DNA from 3 places in the Actinomadura sp. NPDC049382 genome. Region 3 is predicted to be linked to each of the others. Evidence: riboswitches for the same ligand, from Rfam matches in the RefSeq annotation. Region 3 holds a riboswitch; each other region holds the start of a gene.
The links. A riboswitch is a leader RNA that binds a small molecule or an ion and turns the genes downstream of it on or off. The one in region 3 is predicted to bind cyclic di-AMP.
Positions count from the first base shown of each region.

Region 1: another riboswitch for cyclic di-AMP. It lies ahead of AB0K34_RS34750 (C40 family peptidase); the one in region 3 lies ahead of AB0K34_RS36295 (NlpC/P60 family protein).
Region 2: another riboswitch for cyclic di-AMP. It lies ahead of AB0K34_RS00010 (NlpC/P60 family protein); the one in region 3 lies ahead of AB0K34_RS36295 (NlpC/P60 family protein).

Region 1 is NZ_JBFARO010000095.1:3,765-8,418, reverse strand. It holds gene shc (squalene--hopene cyclase) at 1-43, shown strand, start outside; gene hpnH (adenosyl-hopene transferase HpnH) at 132-1,136, shown strand; gene AB0K34_RS34755 (SAM-dependent methyltransferase) at 1,201-2,007, shown strand; gene AB0K34_RS34750 (C40 family peptidase) at 1,994-2,701, opposite strand; cyclic di-AMP (ydaO/yuaA leader) riboswitch at 2,710-2,854, opposite strand; gene AB0K34_RS34745 (hypothetical protein) at 3,133-4,068, opposite strand; gene AB0K34_RS34740 (helix-turn-helix domain-containing protein) at 4,303-4,654, opposite strand, start outside.
Region 2 is NZ_JBFARO010000001.1:823-5,476, forward strand. It holds gene AB0K34_RS00010 (NlpC/P60 family protein) at 287-1,336, opposite strand; cyclic di-AMP (ydaO/yuaA leader) riboswitch at 1,342-1,490, opposite strand; gene AB0K34_RS00015 (M56 family metallopeptidase) at 1,593-2,780, opposite strand; gene AB0K34_RS00020 (BlaI/MecI/CopY family transcriptional regulator) at 2,785-3,165, opposite strand; gene AB0K34_RS00025 (DUF4396 domain-containing protein) at 3,216-3,638, opposite strand; gene AB0K34_RS00030 (MFS transporter) at 3,900-4,654, shown strand, end outside.
Region 3 is NZ_JBFARO010000106.1:2,410-7,063, forward strand. It holds gene AB0K34_RS36280 (RDD family protein) at 1-355, opposite strand, end outside; gene AB0K34_RS36285 (RDD family protein) at 363-1,178, opposite strand; gene AB0K34_RS36290 (amino-acid N-acetyltransferase) at 1,175-1,711, opposite strand; cyclic di-AMP (ydaO/yuaA leader) riboswitch at 1,975-2,181, shown strand; gene AB0K34_RS36295 (NlpC/P60 family protein) at 2,185-3,165, shown strand; gene AB0K34_RS36300 (LuxR C-terminal-related transcriptional regulator) at 3,450-3,680, opposite strand; gene AB0K34_RS36305 (LacI family DNA-binding transcriptional regulator) at 4,171-4,654, shown strand, end outside.

The DNA of each region.
Region 1 (4,654 bases), on a different contig from region 3:
CCCGATCAGCGCTCTCGGCCGCTACCTGGACGGCTCCTCATGACACGGCTCGTCGGGCGGGTCGACGTCGAGGAGCACACGGTCACGGTGGAGACGACCGAGTTCACCCTGCCAAAGGAGGTCCGGACACAATGAGCATGCCGCTTCGCCAGAGTCTTCGCATCGGGGGCTACATCCTCCGCAACAAGCTGCGCGGCAGGGAGAAGTTCCCGCTGATCGTGGAGCTGGAGCCGCTGTTCGCCTGCAACCTCGCCTGCGCCGGCTGCGGGAAGATCCAGCATCCCGCCGACACGCTGAAGCGGCGGATGCCGGTCGAGCAGGCCGTCGCCGCCATCGAGGAGTGCGGGGCGCCGATGGTGTCCATCGCGGGCGGCGAGCCGCTCATGCACCCGCAGATCGACGAGCTGGTCGGCGAGCTCGTGAAGCGCAAGAAGTTCGTCTTCCTGTGCACCAACGCGCTGCTGATCCCGCGGAAGCTCGACAAGTTCAAGCCGTCGCCGTACTTCGCGTGGGCCGTCCACATCGACGGTCTGCAGGAGCGCCACGACGCGTCCGTCTGCAAGGACGGCGTGTTCGAGGACGCGGTGGCCGCCATCAAGGAGTGCAAGCGGCGCGGGTTCCGCGTCACGACGAACACGACGTTCTTCAACACCGACACCCCGCAGACCGTCATCGAGGTGATGAACTACCTCAACGACGACCTCAAGGTCGACGAGATGATGATCTCGCCGGGGTACGCCTACGACAAGGCGCCCGACCAGGAGCACTTCCTGGGCGTCCAGGAGACCCGCGAGCTGTTCCGCAAGGCGTTCGCGGACGGCAACCGCAAGCGCTGGCGGCTCAACCACTCGCCGCTGTTCCTGGACTTCCTGGAGGGCAAGGTCGACTTCCCGTGCACGGCCTGGGCGATCCCGTCCTACTCGCTGTTCGGGTGGCAGCGCCCCTGCTACCTGATGTCGGACGGCTACGCGCAGACGTACCAGGAACTGCTGGACGAGACCGACTGGGACTCCTACGGCCGGGGGCGCGACCCGCGCTGCGCGAACTGCATGGCCCACTGCGGGTACGAGCCGACGGCGGTCATGGCCACGGTCGGTTCGCTGAAGGAGTCGATCAGGGCGATGCGCGACACCTGACCGAAAAGCCCGGAGAGTGGGGATTTCGGCCCACTCTCCGGGCGTAACGATCTACGATGGCGGCATGGCTGACGAGTGGCCTCCGGCCGAGCTGGACTTCGACAAGCCCACCATCGCGCGCGCCTACGACGCGCTCCTCGGCGGCAAGGACAACTTCGCCGCCGACCGCGCGCTGGCCGACCAGACGGCCGCGCTGATCCCGGGCCTGCGCGAATCCGCGGTCGAGAACCGCAAGGTGCTCGTCCGGGGCGTCCGCTACCTGGCGCGGGAAGCCGGCATGGACCAGTTCCTCGACCTCGGCAGCGGGCTGCCCACGGTCGAGAACACCCACGAGGTCGCCCAGCGCGAGAACCCGGACGCCCGCGTCGTCTACGTCGACATCGACCCGCTGGTCTCCGTCCACGGGCGGGCGATCCTGGCCAACAACGACGCCACGCGGGTGATGGTCGGCGACGTCCGCGACCCGGCGGCCGTCCTGTCGGACCCCGTCGTCGACGGCTTCATCGACTTCTCCCGCCCGGCCGTCGTCATGATGGTCGGGATGCTGCACTACCTGTCGCCGGACGTGGTGGACGGCGTCGTCGCCGCCTACCGCGACGTCCTGGCGCCCGGCAGCCACCTGTTCATGACGTCCCTCGTGGACACGGGCCTGCCCCAGCAACAGGAGCTGGCCCGCATCACACGAGAGAACCTGGAAGAGGGCTGGGCGCGCACGCCCGCCGAGATCGAGGCCCAGTTCGGTGACTTCGAACTGGTCGAACCCGGTGTGACCTACACGGCCCTGTGGCGTCCCGACGGCCCGGTCGACCCGGACCACCTCGCTCCGGGGGAGCAGCTCGGGATGGCCGGCGTCGCCATCAAGCTCCGCTGAGCTTCTTCGGCCGGTACGCCTTGTACTCGCTGCCCGAGTCGAGGCCGTAGTCGCGCGTCCGGTAGTCGGTGCCGTACCGGCCGCGCTGCTCGTACGCCCAGTAGGACGTGTGCGCCTTGTCGGCCCACTTCTCGAAGATGACGACGTGGCGCGTCGTGTTGGTGCCCTCGGCGTCCATCACGAGGTCGCCCTTCTTGAGCTCCGACATCTTGATGCGCTCGGTGTAGCGCGAGGACGTCAGGCCGACGGTGTTCGGCCCGGGCTTCGCGAGCCCGAGGGTCATCGCGACGAAGCCGGAGCAGTCGGTGCGGTACCCGTTGTGGTAGTCGGTCTGGCTGTAGGGCACGCGCCGGCTGCTGTGGGGGTTCCACGTCTTCGCCAGCTCGATGACCTTCGAGCGCTTGTCGGTCTCGTCCGGCTTGGCGGACGACCCGGAGCCCTTCTCCGGGTCCGTGCGCGGCTCCGCCTCGGCGGAGCGCTGCTGGGGGATGCTCTGGACGGACGCGACGGACGTGCCCGACTCGGACGAACCGGCCGTCGCCTGGAGGGTCGTCGCGGCCACGCCGATCGCGGCGAGGCCGAGGATCGCGCCGTTGGCGCGCGGGCTCAGCCCGAAAAGACCCGGCTTCCTGCTCTTCTTGCCCGTGCTGTCGTTGCCCGAGTTGTGATTGCCCGTGCTGTGCTTGCCTGTCAAGGGGGACTCCTTGCTTCCATGGGCCGCCTACCGGGTTAGCTGACGGGTTCGGACGTGGAAGTCGCCCTACGGCCGGTGAAACGGCCGATTCACCCCAGTGCACGAGGGTGGGTCCCCGGCTCCGCGCTGTGGCGGACTCGGCGGGTGCCGCTGCGAGAGGGAGCGGCGCTGCTGTTGTAGGGCCCGTTCAGGGCGCGGGCGGCGTGCATGGGAGGTGCCGCCGGGCGACGCGTGGGGCGCGCCGCCCCCACCGGCTCGGTGCCAGGTGGGACAAGAACGCCTGGTGAGCGCCTTGGCGGGGGCCAAGCTACTCGGATCACCAAGCGAAGGCAAACCCCAGCAAAATCAAACACCCAGCTCAACCGCCCGGAAGCGGTTGCGGACGGGCGATGCGGGCGCCCGGCGGCGCCCGCATCGGCGGCCGTCCGGCGTCACGACCAGGGGGCCACCGGATACCACGGGATGATCTCCCGGCGGGCGAGCAGCCGCACGTCCCAGTAGAGGAGGCTGAAGACCCCGGCCACGATCAGCGAGGACGCCGTCAGCACCGCGACGCGGCGCGGATCGGCGGCCAGCCAGCGGCTCAGCCGGCGGCCCGCGAGATGGGCGAGCAGCAGGAACAGCACCGCCATGATCACGATGTTGCCGACCGACTGGAGGACGAACGCGGCGGCCCCGTACAGCGGGTTGTGGCTCTCCGCCGCGTCGCGGAAGAGCTGCCGGAACAGCGGGTAGGGGCGGCCGATCAGGAACCCGCCGATCAGCGCGCCCATGAAGACCAGCGGAGCGTTGGGGAAGCGGCGCGCCACCCGGGCGAACGGGTCGCGGACGACGCCGAGCGCGGCGGCCCCCATGTAGATCATCGCCAGCCCGATCGCGCCGAACACCACCATGGACTGGACGCTGCGCGCGGACAGCGAACCGGGGGTGCTCTCGGCGGTGGAGAACTGCGGCATGCCGGTGCCCGCCAGGCCGACGATCGCGCCGTAGCCGGCCGACACCGTCACCATGCCGAGCGCGATCCAGCCGAGCGGCCGGAGCGTCCCGGCGAGCCGGTCCCACCGGCCGCCGGTGCCGCCGAGCAGCGGCGCGACCGTGCTGAACGCGGCCACGTTGCACGCCGTGAACGAGCCGGCGAGCCCGCTCGCGAAGGCGAAGGCGATCCCGGCGGCGATCCCGGCGATCGGCGTCCCCTTCGCGTCATGGCCGAGGAGCGTGCCGGCGACGTTGTCCCCGATCGTCTGGTCGACGAACTCCGCCGACCAGATGACCGTCAGCAGGAATCCGGCGCCCGCGCTGAGCAGAATGATCAGTGTGCGGCGGCGCGGGAAATGGCCGGTGACGAAAAGGGAGGTTCCGGTCGTCACGGGTGCCGCCTTTTCCGGGCGCGGCGTGGGCAGGGTGTGGCTCTGATCTTGAGGCATGTCATTCCCTGGGGGCGTGAGCGATTCACGGCGCGGACTCGGTGCACGGGTCTTTTCCGTGCGCGGGGGTTTTCCGAGTGGAGGGGAGTGATCCGGCTCTCAGTATGCGGGCTCGTTCTGGGCGGTGCTTCTTCGCACTTGCTCGATCGCGGGGACGGGGCGCCGGGCGCCGGGACGTCAGGACGTCAGTTCGCGGGCCGCGTCGGGGGCGGTGAGCGCGAGCAGGACGGGCGGGTCGTAGGGGCTGAGCGGGCGCAGCCGGACCTCGGCCGTCCGCACGGCGGTGCCGTGCCTGATCATGAGCGGGCCGGCGGCGCCGACCAGCGCGTCCTCGGCGGCCCCGTCCGGTCCCGGGGCGGGCGAGTAGGCGAGGACATGCCATCTACCAGGCATGACGTGCGTCAGCGCGAAGGCGCCCGGCGCGGGCAGGATCGAGCAGCGGGCCGGGAGGCCGGTGGGGACGGCCTCGCGGAACAGGCCGACGAAGACGGGGCCGCCGTGCCAGGCGTCCCGGCAGGAGACCGCGCCG
Region 2 (4,654 bases), on a different contig from region 3:
ACCACTCGGCCCGGCACGATCGGACGGCCCGCACGGTCGCACGGGCCACGTCATGCCGTGGCCGAAGGTCTCGTCCACCCCTTCGCGGGGCCCGATGGCCGGGACGTCCAAGGACGTCCAGCGTGTCGACCAGCGGTATTACAGGACTACTCCCCTTCGCCGGGCCCCAGTGTAGCCAAAACATCCGGCAAGGCACTCGACCGGCGTGGCAAAGGAGCCGGTCCCTGAATGGAAGCGTCCCCGTCACCCGGGACGGGTGGCGGGGACGCCGGTCGGGGGAAGCGTGTCAGGCGACGCGGACGCCGCCGGCGAAGGGCCGTCCGGCGAGCGGGCTGATCTTGACCACGTCGCCGGTCTGCGGAGCGTGGACCATCTTGCCGTTGCCGATGTAAAGCCCCATGTGGTGCAGGTCGGCGTGGAAGAACACCAGGTCGCCGGGCCTGAGCTGTGACATGGACACGTGCGTGCCCGCGTTGTACTGGGCGCCGGTGTAGTGCGGGAGGTTGATCCCGACCTGGGCGTAGGCGTACAGGGTCAGGCCGGAGCAGTCGAAGCCCTTGATGTTGGCGCCCTGCGCGGTGCCGTAGGACGGGCCGGACGCGGTGCCGCCGCCCCAGGAGTAGGGCACGCCGAGCTGGCTCAGGGCGGCCCGAACGGCGGTCATGGCCTTGGCGGAGGCGCCGCCCGGGTCCACGTTGGGGATGGGCCCGCCGTTGCCTCGGATGGGAGTGCCGACGCCCAGCTTGGCTTCGACCTTCTTGAGCCTGGCCTGGAGCTCCTTGCGCTTCTTCTTGGCCTCGTCGGTGAGTTCGCGCACCTGCTTCGCGCGCGCTTCGGCCGATTTGCGGGAGCGCTCGGCGGCCTGCATGGTCTGGAGCAGGTGGGCGACGCGGTCGCCGTCCTGGCGGGCGAAGTAGTTGAGCGTGGCCGACCGGTCAAGGACGCTCTGCGGGTCCTTGGCGGAGGCGAAGGCGACGGCAGGGTCCGCCGGGCCGTTCTTGTAGCTGTCCGCTGCGAGCTTGACGATCCTGGCGCGGGCGTCGTCCAGCGCCTTCTTCTGGCGGGCGGCGTTGCCCTCGGCCACCTTGGCGGCGCGCTGGGCCTGCTTCAGCCGCTCGCGCAGGCCGTTGTACTGCTCGCTGAGCTTCTCGGCGTCGTCCGCGAGTTTCTTCTGCTGCGCGGTCAGCTCCCGGCGGGACGGCTCGGGCTCGGCGGAGGCGGGCGCCGGTGCGAGGAGCGCCGCGGCCACGGCGGCCGATATCGCCCATGCCGTGACGGTTCGGGGGGTGCGGGTGCGGCGTTTCGGCGTGCCGATGACGGCAGCGCGTCGCTGCATGCGGTCGTCCTCCTCTGTGCCGCCTACCGGGTCAGCTGACGGGTTCGGGCCAGAGTCGCCCTACCGCCCCCGCGAAGGGAGCGGACTCACCCCAGTGGAGATCGGGTCCCCGGTTCCCGGGCCGATGGGCCACGGGATTCGGCGTCGCCATCGCCGCCCCCGGCGGGGGCTCGTCACGGTGGCTCCTACGCAGCGTAGGAGATAGCCGCCTCATTCGCCACTCAAGCCGCGGATTACAGCAAACGTCCCAGACGCATCAGCAGAGCAGGGCCAGCCGACCGATCGCGAGAGCCGCGCCCGCGAGAGGCACCGCGACCGCCGCCGCCACGAACACCGGCGCCACCACCCGGAACGCCCCACGCGGCTTCACCTGCTCACCGGCCTCCAGCCGCCGCACCCGCGCCGCCAGCGCGTCCATCCCCGCCCCGACCGCCCCCAACTCTCCACACGCGCCGAACGAGCCGGTCTCGACGACCACACCGCAAACGTCACGGGTTCCAGGCCCGCATGACATGCCGCCCGCTTCACGCGACCCGGTCGCGGCAAGCGGGCCGGTCGCGTCGAGCGGGCCGGGCGCGTCGAGCGGGCCGGGCGCGGTGACCACTCCGCCAATGTCGTGGAGTTCGGCTTTGTAAGGGGCGCTGGTCGCTTCGGATGAGGGTTGTGAGCCTGTTGCTGCCAGTGAACCTGGCGCGTTGGGGGCGCCGGGTGGTGAGGCGAGTGTGTGTAGGGCTTTGACGAGGGTTCGTGGGCCGTGGGTGTGTGCCGCTGTGTCGTCCGCTGCCATTTCCAGGAGTAGCGGTAGCCGTGCCTTGGCTCGGCGGACGGTTGGCAGCCAAGGGAGGAGGGCGTGGGCGAGGTCCAGGACGAGCAGCAGTGCGTGGTGGCGTTGCCGGAGGTGGGCTCGCTCGTGTGCGAGGACGGCGCCGAGTTCGGCGGCGCTCAGGGCGTCCTGGGCTCCCGTGCTGACCACGATCGCGCGGCGGCGCGCGGACAGGGAGTAGGCCACGGGCACCGGGTGGTCGAGTACGAGGACGTCCGCGTGCCGGGTGTGCGGGCGGGCGACGAGGCGGAGCATCTCCCAGTGGCGGCGGCGGTGCCGCAGGGCCCGGACCAGGCGCGGCACCCCGCGGGCCAGCCTCGTCCCGCACGCCGCCAGTAGGACCAGGCTCGCCACGGCCGCCGCGATCATCGCCTGGGTCTCGTGGTGGGGCAGGCAGTCGCGCAGCAGCGTCAGCAGGCCGTGTCCGGGCCCCGGCGGCGAGATCAGCGCGACCGCGACGACTCCGGCGCTGGCGATGACGGTGCCCGCGAGCGCGGCCGTCCAGCAGGCGACCGCCGTCCGGGGGCCGAGGGCGCCGGCCCGGATCCGGTCGAGGACCGGTCCGGCCAGGCACCCCAGCAGGACCGCCGAGGCGACGAGCGCGCCGACCAGGACGATCACGGCGTCACGCCTCGTCGCCGTCGGACGTCCGGCGGCGCAGGGCGTCCAGCAGGTGGCGGGCGTCCTCGGCGGGGACGCTCTCGGCGAAGCGGGCGAGGATCGCGCCGTGGTCGGGGGCGTCGGTCAGCGCGTCCAGCATCAGCTCGACGGCGTACTCCTCACGCGCCCTGGTCGGGCCGTAGCGGAAGGCCGTCCCGTCCTGGGTGCGCTGTAGGAGCCCCTTCTGCGCCAGGCGTTCGGCCACGGTCTGGACGGTGTTGTAGGCGAGCGCCTTGTCGGAGTCTTCGTTGAGCTTCGCGAGGAGTTCTCGCACCCGCAGTGGTTCGGGTGCCGCCCAGAGGACGTCCATGATGGAGCGTTCGAGCGACCCGCCCAGTCCGGCCACGCGCTCACCTCCGTCCTGCCCACATTGTGCCGGAGCACCGGTCCGCCGGGTCAGTGGTGGTACTGGTGCACGACGGCGTGGCCCTTGCCCCGGCCGATCATCCACCGGTTCACCGGCGTGGTGATGATGAAGGCGAGCAGGAACGCCACGGCGAGCGCACCCCAGAACAGGGGGTCCGCCAGGCCGGCGTCCATCGCTCCCGGGATCGCCACCATGGCCGCGTTGTCCAGCACTTCCATGACCGCGATCGAGACGGTGTCGGCGGCCAGCGCCACGCCGAACGCGGCGCGCAGCGTCAGCCCCGCCTTGAGGACGCCGCGCATGGTCAGGGCGTATCCGAAGACGAACGCGAGGAAGACCGCCAGGACGATCGTGGCCACGTTCGACCACCCCAGCACCGTCCCGATCACCATGCCGAGCACCTCGCCGATGGCGCAGCCGGTCAGGCAGTGCAGCGTCGCCTGAGCCGCCATCCCCCACGACACCGACCCGACGCCATGCCCGCCATGCCCGCCCGCATGCCCGGCTTGCCCAGGGGTGTGAGACGCCCCACCGGGCGGGTGGGCGGTGTGCGGGGTGTGGGGGGCGGGGCCTTCTCGGTCTTGGGCGGTCATTTCGGGGCTCCTTCAGGTTTCGGGAATCAGCGCGGGGCGCCGGGGGTTGCGCAGGGCACTATACCCCCCTAGGGTAAGCGACCGCTGGATATATACCCCCTAGGGGTAGAAGGAGGAGTCATGTCCGGACGTTCCGCACCGCCCGCCGCGCGCCGCTGGTGGGCGCTGGCGCTGATCGCGGCCGCTCAGTTCATGGTGATCATGGACACGTCGATCATCGGGGTGGCGCTGCCCCGCATCCAGGCGGATCTCGGGTTCTCGCAGGAGAACCTGTCCTGGGTGTTCAACGCCTACGTCGTCGCGTTCGGCGGCCTGCTGCTGCTCGGCGGCCGGCTGTCGGACCTGTTCGGCGCCCGCCGGCTGTTCTCCACCGGGTGGGTCGTCCTGCTCGCCGGGTCCGCCATGGCGGGCGCCGCCGGGAACGTCGGCGTGGAGCTGGCCGGACGCGCCGTCCAGGGCGTCGGCGCCGCGCTCATCGCGCCCGCCGCGCTGACGCTGCTGATGATGCTGTTCGGCTCCGAGCCGCGCGAGCTGACCAAGGCGCTGTCCCTGTACGGCGCGGCGGCACCGGCCGGCGGCACCGCGGGCGTGTTCCTCGGCGGCGTCATCACCGAGTACCTGTCCTGGCCCTGGGTCTTCTACATCAACATCCCCATCGCCCTGATCGCGCTGGCCGCCGCGCCCGCGCTGATGCCCGGCGGCGGGGGCGGCGCCCGCGGTCGGGTGGACGTGCTCGGCGCGCTGACCGTCACCGCGGGCCTGGGCGGCCTCGTCTTCGGCGTCGTCCGCGCGCCCGAGGTCGGCTGGAACGCGTTCGAGACCTGGGCGGTACTGGCCGCCGGGCTGGTGCTGCTCGGGGTGTTCCTGGCGCTGCA
Region 3 (4,654 bases):
GGAAGCTCACTCCGCCGTTGGCCGCGGCACCCGGCTCCCCCGCACCCTGGGCGGCGCCAGCGCCCCCTGCGGCCTCTTGGTCCGCCCTGGCGCCCGATAGGGCGGATGTTCCCTCCGGCAGGGCAGTGACGACCTCTATGCCCGCGAAGCGCTTGCCGAGCGTCCGGCCCCAGAGGGCGAGCTGGACCGCCTCGTACAGCAGCATGCACCCCGCCACGGCGGGCGGGGCGACGACGTCCACCAGGTGCCCGGACACCAGTTCGCGGACGACGACGATGACGGGCACACCGACGATGAGCGTGTCGACCACGCGCGCGAGCAAGCGCTGCCCCGGGTCGGCGAGGGAAACCGCCATCGCGGACTTAGTCCGCGTACTCGGTGTACTGGTCGTCGCCGTACTCCTCGTACGTGCCTCGCTCGTCGATGACCAGCGTGCCGGCGAAACGGTCGTGCAGCGCCTGGTGCAGAGGCTGGTCCCAGATCGCCCACAGGTAGGCCATCAGACCGCCCACCCAGACCAGCGCCATCCCATACGCCGCGTACTCCCACACCATCACCGCGAGGACCAGGAAGAAGAAGACACCTACCTGGTAGCCGACGTGGACGATCCCAGCGCGCCAAATCGCCTGCGTCGTGCTCATCGGCTCACCCGCGGGACGGGCCTGCACGATGCCCAGGCCCAGGATCCGCTTGCCCAGCGTCCGCCCCCACATGGACAGTTGGACGGCCTCGTAGAGGAACGGCAGCACGGACATGACGAAGAACAGGGTGAAGATGATGGGCCAGTTCCAGATGCCGGCCTCTTCCTCGTCGTTGCCGCCTTCACCGCCCAGGCCGAACGCGGCGACCGTCACGGGCAGGATGAGCGCGAACCCGAAGACGGCGACGAGGGCGTTGTCGATGACCCTGGCGCCGGCCCTGCGGTGAATGGGCGCCAACTCCATCTCGCTGCCCTGGGAACCATAGGAGCCTTGGGAGTCGCCGTACTGGTCGTAGGACGGCTCGTAGGAGCGCCCCCAGTCCTGCTGAGGTTGCTGGGGCTGCTGCCACTGCTGCTGTGGCTGCTGGTGCTGTGGCTGCTGCTGCCACTGGGGACCTTGGTACGGGGGCGGGGGACCGTAGGCACCCTGGCCCTGCGGCGGTTGGTAACGCCGTCCGCGGTGGGGGGAATCGCTCATTTGGGGCAGTCCTCCAGGCGAAGCAACATCCGGGTGTTGCCCAACGTATTCGGCTTGACCCGGTCGAGGTCCAAGAACTCTGCCACGCCTTCGTCGTAAGAGCGGAGAAGCTCCTCATACACCTCAGGCGACACCGGTGTACCGAGGATCTGCTCGAAGCCGTGGCGCGCGAAGAAGTCCACCTCGAAGGTAAGGCAGAACACCCTCCGCACGCCGAGTTCACGCGCCGTCTCCAGCAGCCGGGCGACGATGCGGTGGCCGATGCCGCGTCCGCCGTACCCCTTGTCCACGGCGACGGAGCGAACCTCCGCGAGGTCCTCCCACATGACGTGCAGGGCCCCGCAGGCCACGACGCGCCCGGGCGTCCCGTCCTGGACGTCCTCGGCGATCCAGAACTCCTGGACGTCCTCGTACAGCTTGACCGTCGACTTCTTCAGCAGGCGTCGCCCCGACCCGGCGTACAGATCGACCAGCCTGCGGATCTCCTGGACATCGGCGGTACGGGCACGCCGGATCACGACCTCCACAAACAGGCGAGATTATCGAACACCGGACCTTGCCGAACGTCGGCGTGCGCATACGCGTGGTGAGCACGACAGAAGGGTGACTAGATAAAAGCGACTAGATAGGCCGCTCGCGCCGCTGAAAAGTGACCCAGAACACATCGCCGAGCGCCCGCGGAGGCCGCCGGCGGAAGCGCGCCCCGCCCGTCCGACCTGCGACTTCACAGGATCTGGTTGGCATCCAATCCGCATTCCGTTAGTGTCCATCGCTGACATCGGCCACCCGCAGAACGGAGGCCGAACCGCCGAGTCCACGGGCCGCGAACCAGCGCCCCGGGGAGCCGGGGACCCACTTTCGGAGCGTTTCCGGGGATTGCCCCGAAGCGGCCGCCGTCAGGGGTGAATCCGCAGCGCCGCGGCCTGGCCCGCGCACGCTCGCGGACGGGCTGCTCCGGCCCCAACCCGTCAGCTAACCCGGTAGGCGGTCGAGGAGAGGAGAACTCGTGCAGCACTCGCGGTCTGCTTCCCTTCGACGCTTCCGCGGCCGCGCGGTCACCGTGGCCGGCGCGCTCGTCGCGCTGACGGCCGCTCCGCACACCGTCGCCGTCGCGCACGCCGATCCCGAGCCGTCCACCAAAGAACTCCGCTCCCAGGCCTTCAAGCTCGCCGACCAGCTGGAGCAGCTCACCGAGCAGTACAACGGCCTGAAGGTGAAGCTCGCGCAGTCCAAGCGCGCCGCCGAGGTCGCCACCGAGAACGCCGAGCGGCAGGAGAAGTCGCTCCAGGCGATCCGGCAGAAGGTCGGCACCCTCGCCGCGACCAGCTACATGCAGGGCGGCTCCGATCCGACGGTCTCGTTCGTCGCCTCCCAGGACCCGCAGGCCGTCCTCGACCAGGCCGCCACCCTCAACTACTTCGCCAAGCGCGACAGCACCAAGGTGCTCGGCCTCATGCAGGCGATGCAGGCCGCCCAGCGCGCCCGCAAGTCCGCCGAATCGCGCGCCGCGCAGGTCAAGCAGCTGCGGACCCAGCTCGACGCGCAGCGCAAGAAGGTCACCGACGCCTACGAGAAGGTCCGCGGCACGATCGTCAAGCGGGACCCATCCCAGCTCGCGAAGCTCCCCGTCATCGGCACCGGCAAGGCCGCCCAGGCGCTGCGGTACGCGATGGGCAAGCTCGGCCGCCCGTACGTCTGGGGCGCCTCCGGGCCGAGCACATTCGACTGCTCCGGCCTGACGATGTGGGCCTACAAGCAGGTCGGCATCAACCTGCCGCACTACACCGGCAGCCAGTGGAACGCCGGCACCCACGTGTCGCGCAGCCAGCTCCAGCCGGGCGACCTCGTGTTCTTCTACGCCGACCTGCACCACATGGGGATGTACATCGGGGGCGGCAAGATGATCCACGCGCCGCACACCGGCGACGTCGTGAAGATCGCCTCCATGGACGGGCGGCCCTTCGCGGGCGGCGTCCGCGTCGCCTGACCCGGCCCACGCCCGGTCCCGGACGCCACCGAAGCGCATGCGCAATACGAGTGTGCGCAGGACTGAGTGGGTGTGCGCCTACTCCGCGGATGTGCGACTGCGGATGTGCGCATGACTAGGGGATCCATGGGGGTTGAACGCCGTCCGCGGCGACGCCACCTGCAGGGACCTACCTGCCAGGGCGCCGGCGCCGCCGCTGCGGGGTCGGACGGAGTTCGGTTCGCCGCCTGGATCTCTCGGTGACGCTCGCCCGTCCCCTGGCGAGCGTCGGGGGGTGAAGCCGGCTAGATGAGCTGCCTCCGGGCCGCCCACACCACGGCCTCGATAGGAGTGTTGACCTCCAGCCGGTCGCAGATCGTCCGCAACCGGCGCCGCAAGGTCCGTGCGCTCAGCTCCAGCTTGCGTGCCGCCACATCGGCGGTGACACCGCTCGCGATCTGGGCGAGCAGCCGGATCTCCTCCTCGCTCAGCCCGAAATCGTCGGTGCCACGACGTGCGAGTGTGGCTGTTTCCACTCCGTCCTCCCTCGTCCGTGGTGATGACCGCGGGGATGCAGCCGTCCGCTGCACAGGCACGGGTTGGGCCTCGATCTGTACGCGCGTTGGGTTGCCGGGTCCGGAGCCCTCCGGACTTAGATCATCGGGTTCCTTTGCTGTCTCACGAGCTTGGCCGGAGGTGGCCGCCTGGCCGATTGCGGGGTCGTACGGGGGAACTCCGGGTGACGATTCACTCGTTGGTCGTCCGAGGGAGACGGGATGAGATCGCCAGCCATCCGCATCCGGCCCTCCTCGTCGGACTCGCCGCGTCTTGCCGCTGAGCAAGATCGTGAATCGTTTCAAGCTACGCTTCGGCTCGGAACGCTAGGCGGCCGGATCCGGCCCGTCAAGCGCTGTCCAAATGCGGTATGCGTCCGATCGGCGACGTTCCGTAGTCGCTCGATTTGCTCTGTACCGCGCATAACTCCACTACCTGGGGAAACACTCCTGGGTCGGGACGAGGAGCGAGTTGCCACAGACCAGTATTCGTGAGGTCGCGAGGCGGGCTGGAGTCTCAGTTGGGACCGTTTCGAATGTCCTAAACCGGCCAGACCTCGTGGCCGAAGCTACCCGTGACCGTGTCCGCGCGGCGATCGAGGAGCTCGGATTCGTGCGGAACGAGTCCGCGCGGCGGCTCCGGCGGCGCCCCGAGCGCACCGCGGGCGAGTTCGGCGATCAGCCGCGGCGCGCCTTCGGCATCGTCGTCGAGGACCTCGCCAACCCGTACGCGTCCGATGTCGCGCGCGGCGCCGAGGCGGCCCTCAACGAGGCGGGCCACGACGCCCTCTGGCTCTCCAGCGACCACTCGTCCGCCAAGGAGCGCCGTTCGCTGGAGCTCCTGGAGGAGCAGCAGGCCGCCGGGGTCCTGATCATCCCCGTCGGGGGGAACCCCGGCGACATCTCCCGGCTGCGCGCCGCGGGCATGAGCGTCGTGGTGATCGACCGCGACTCGG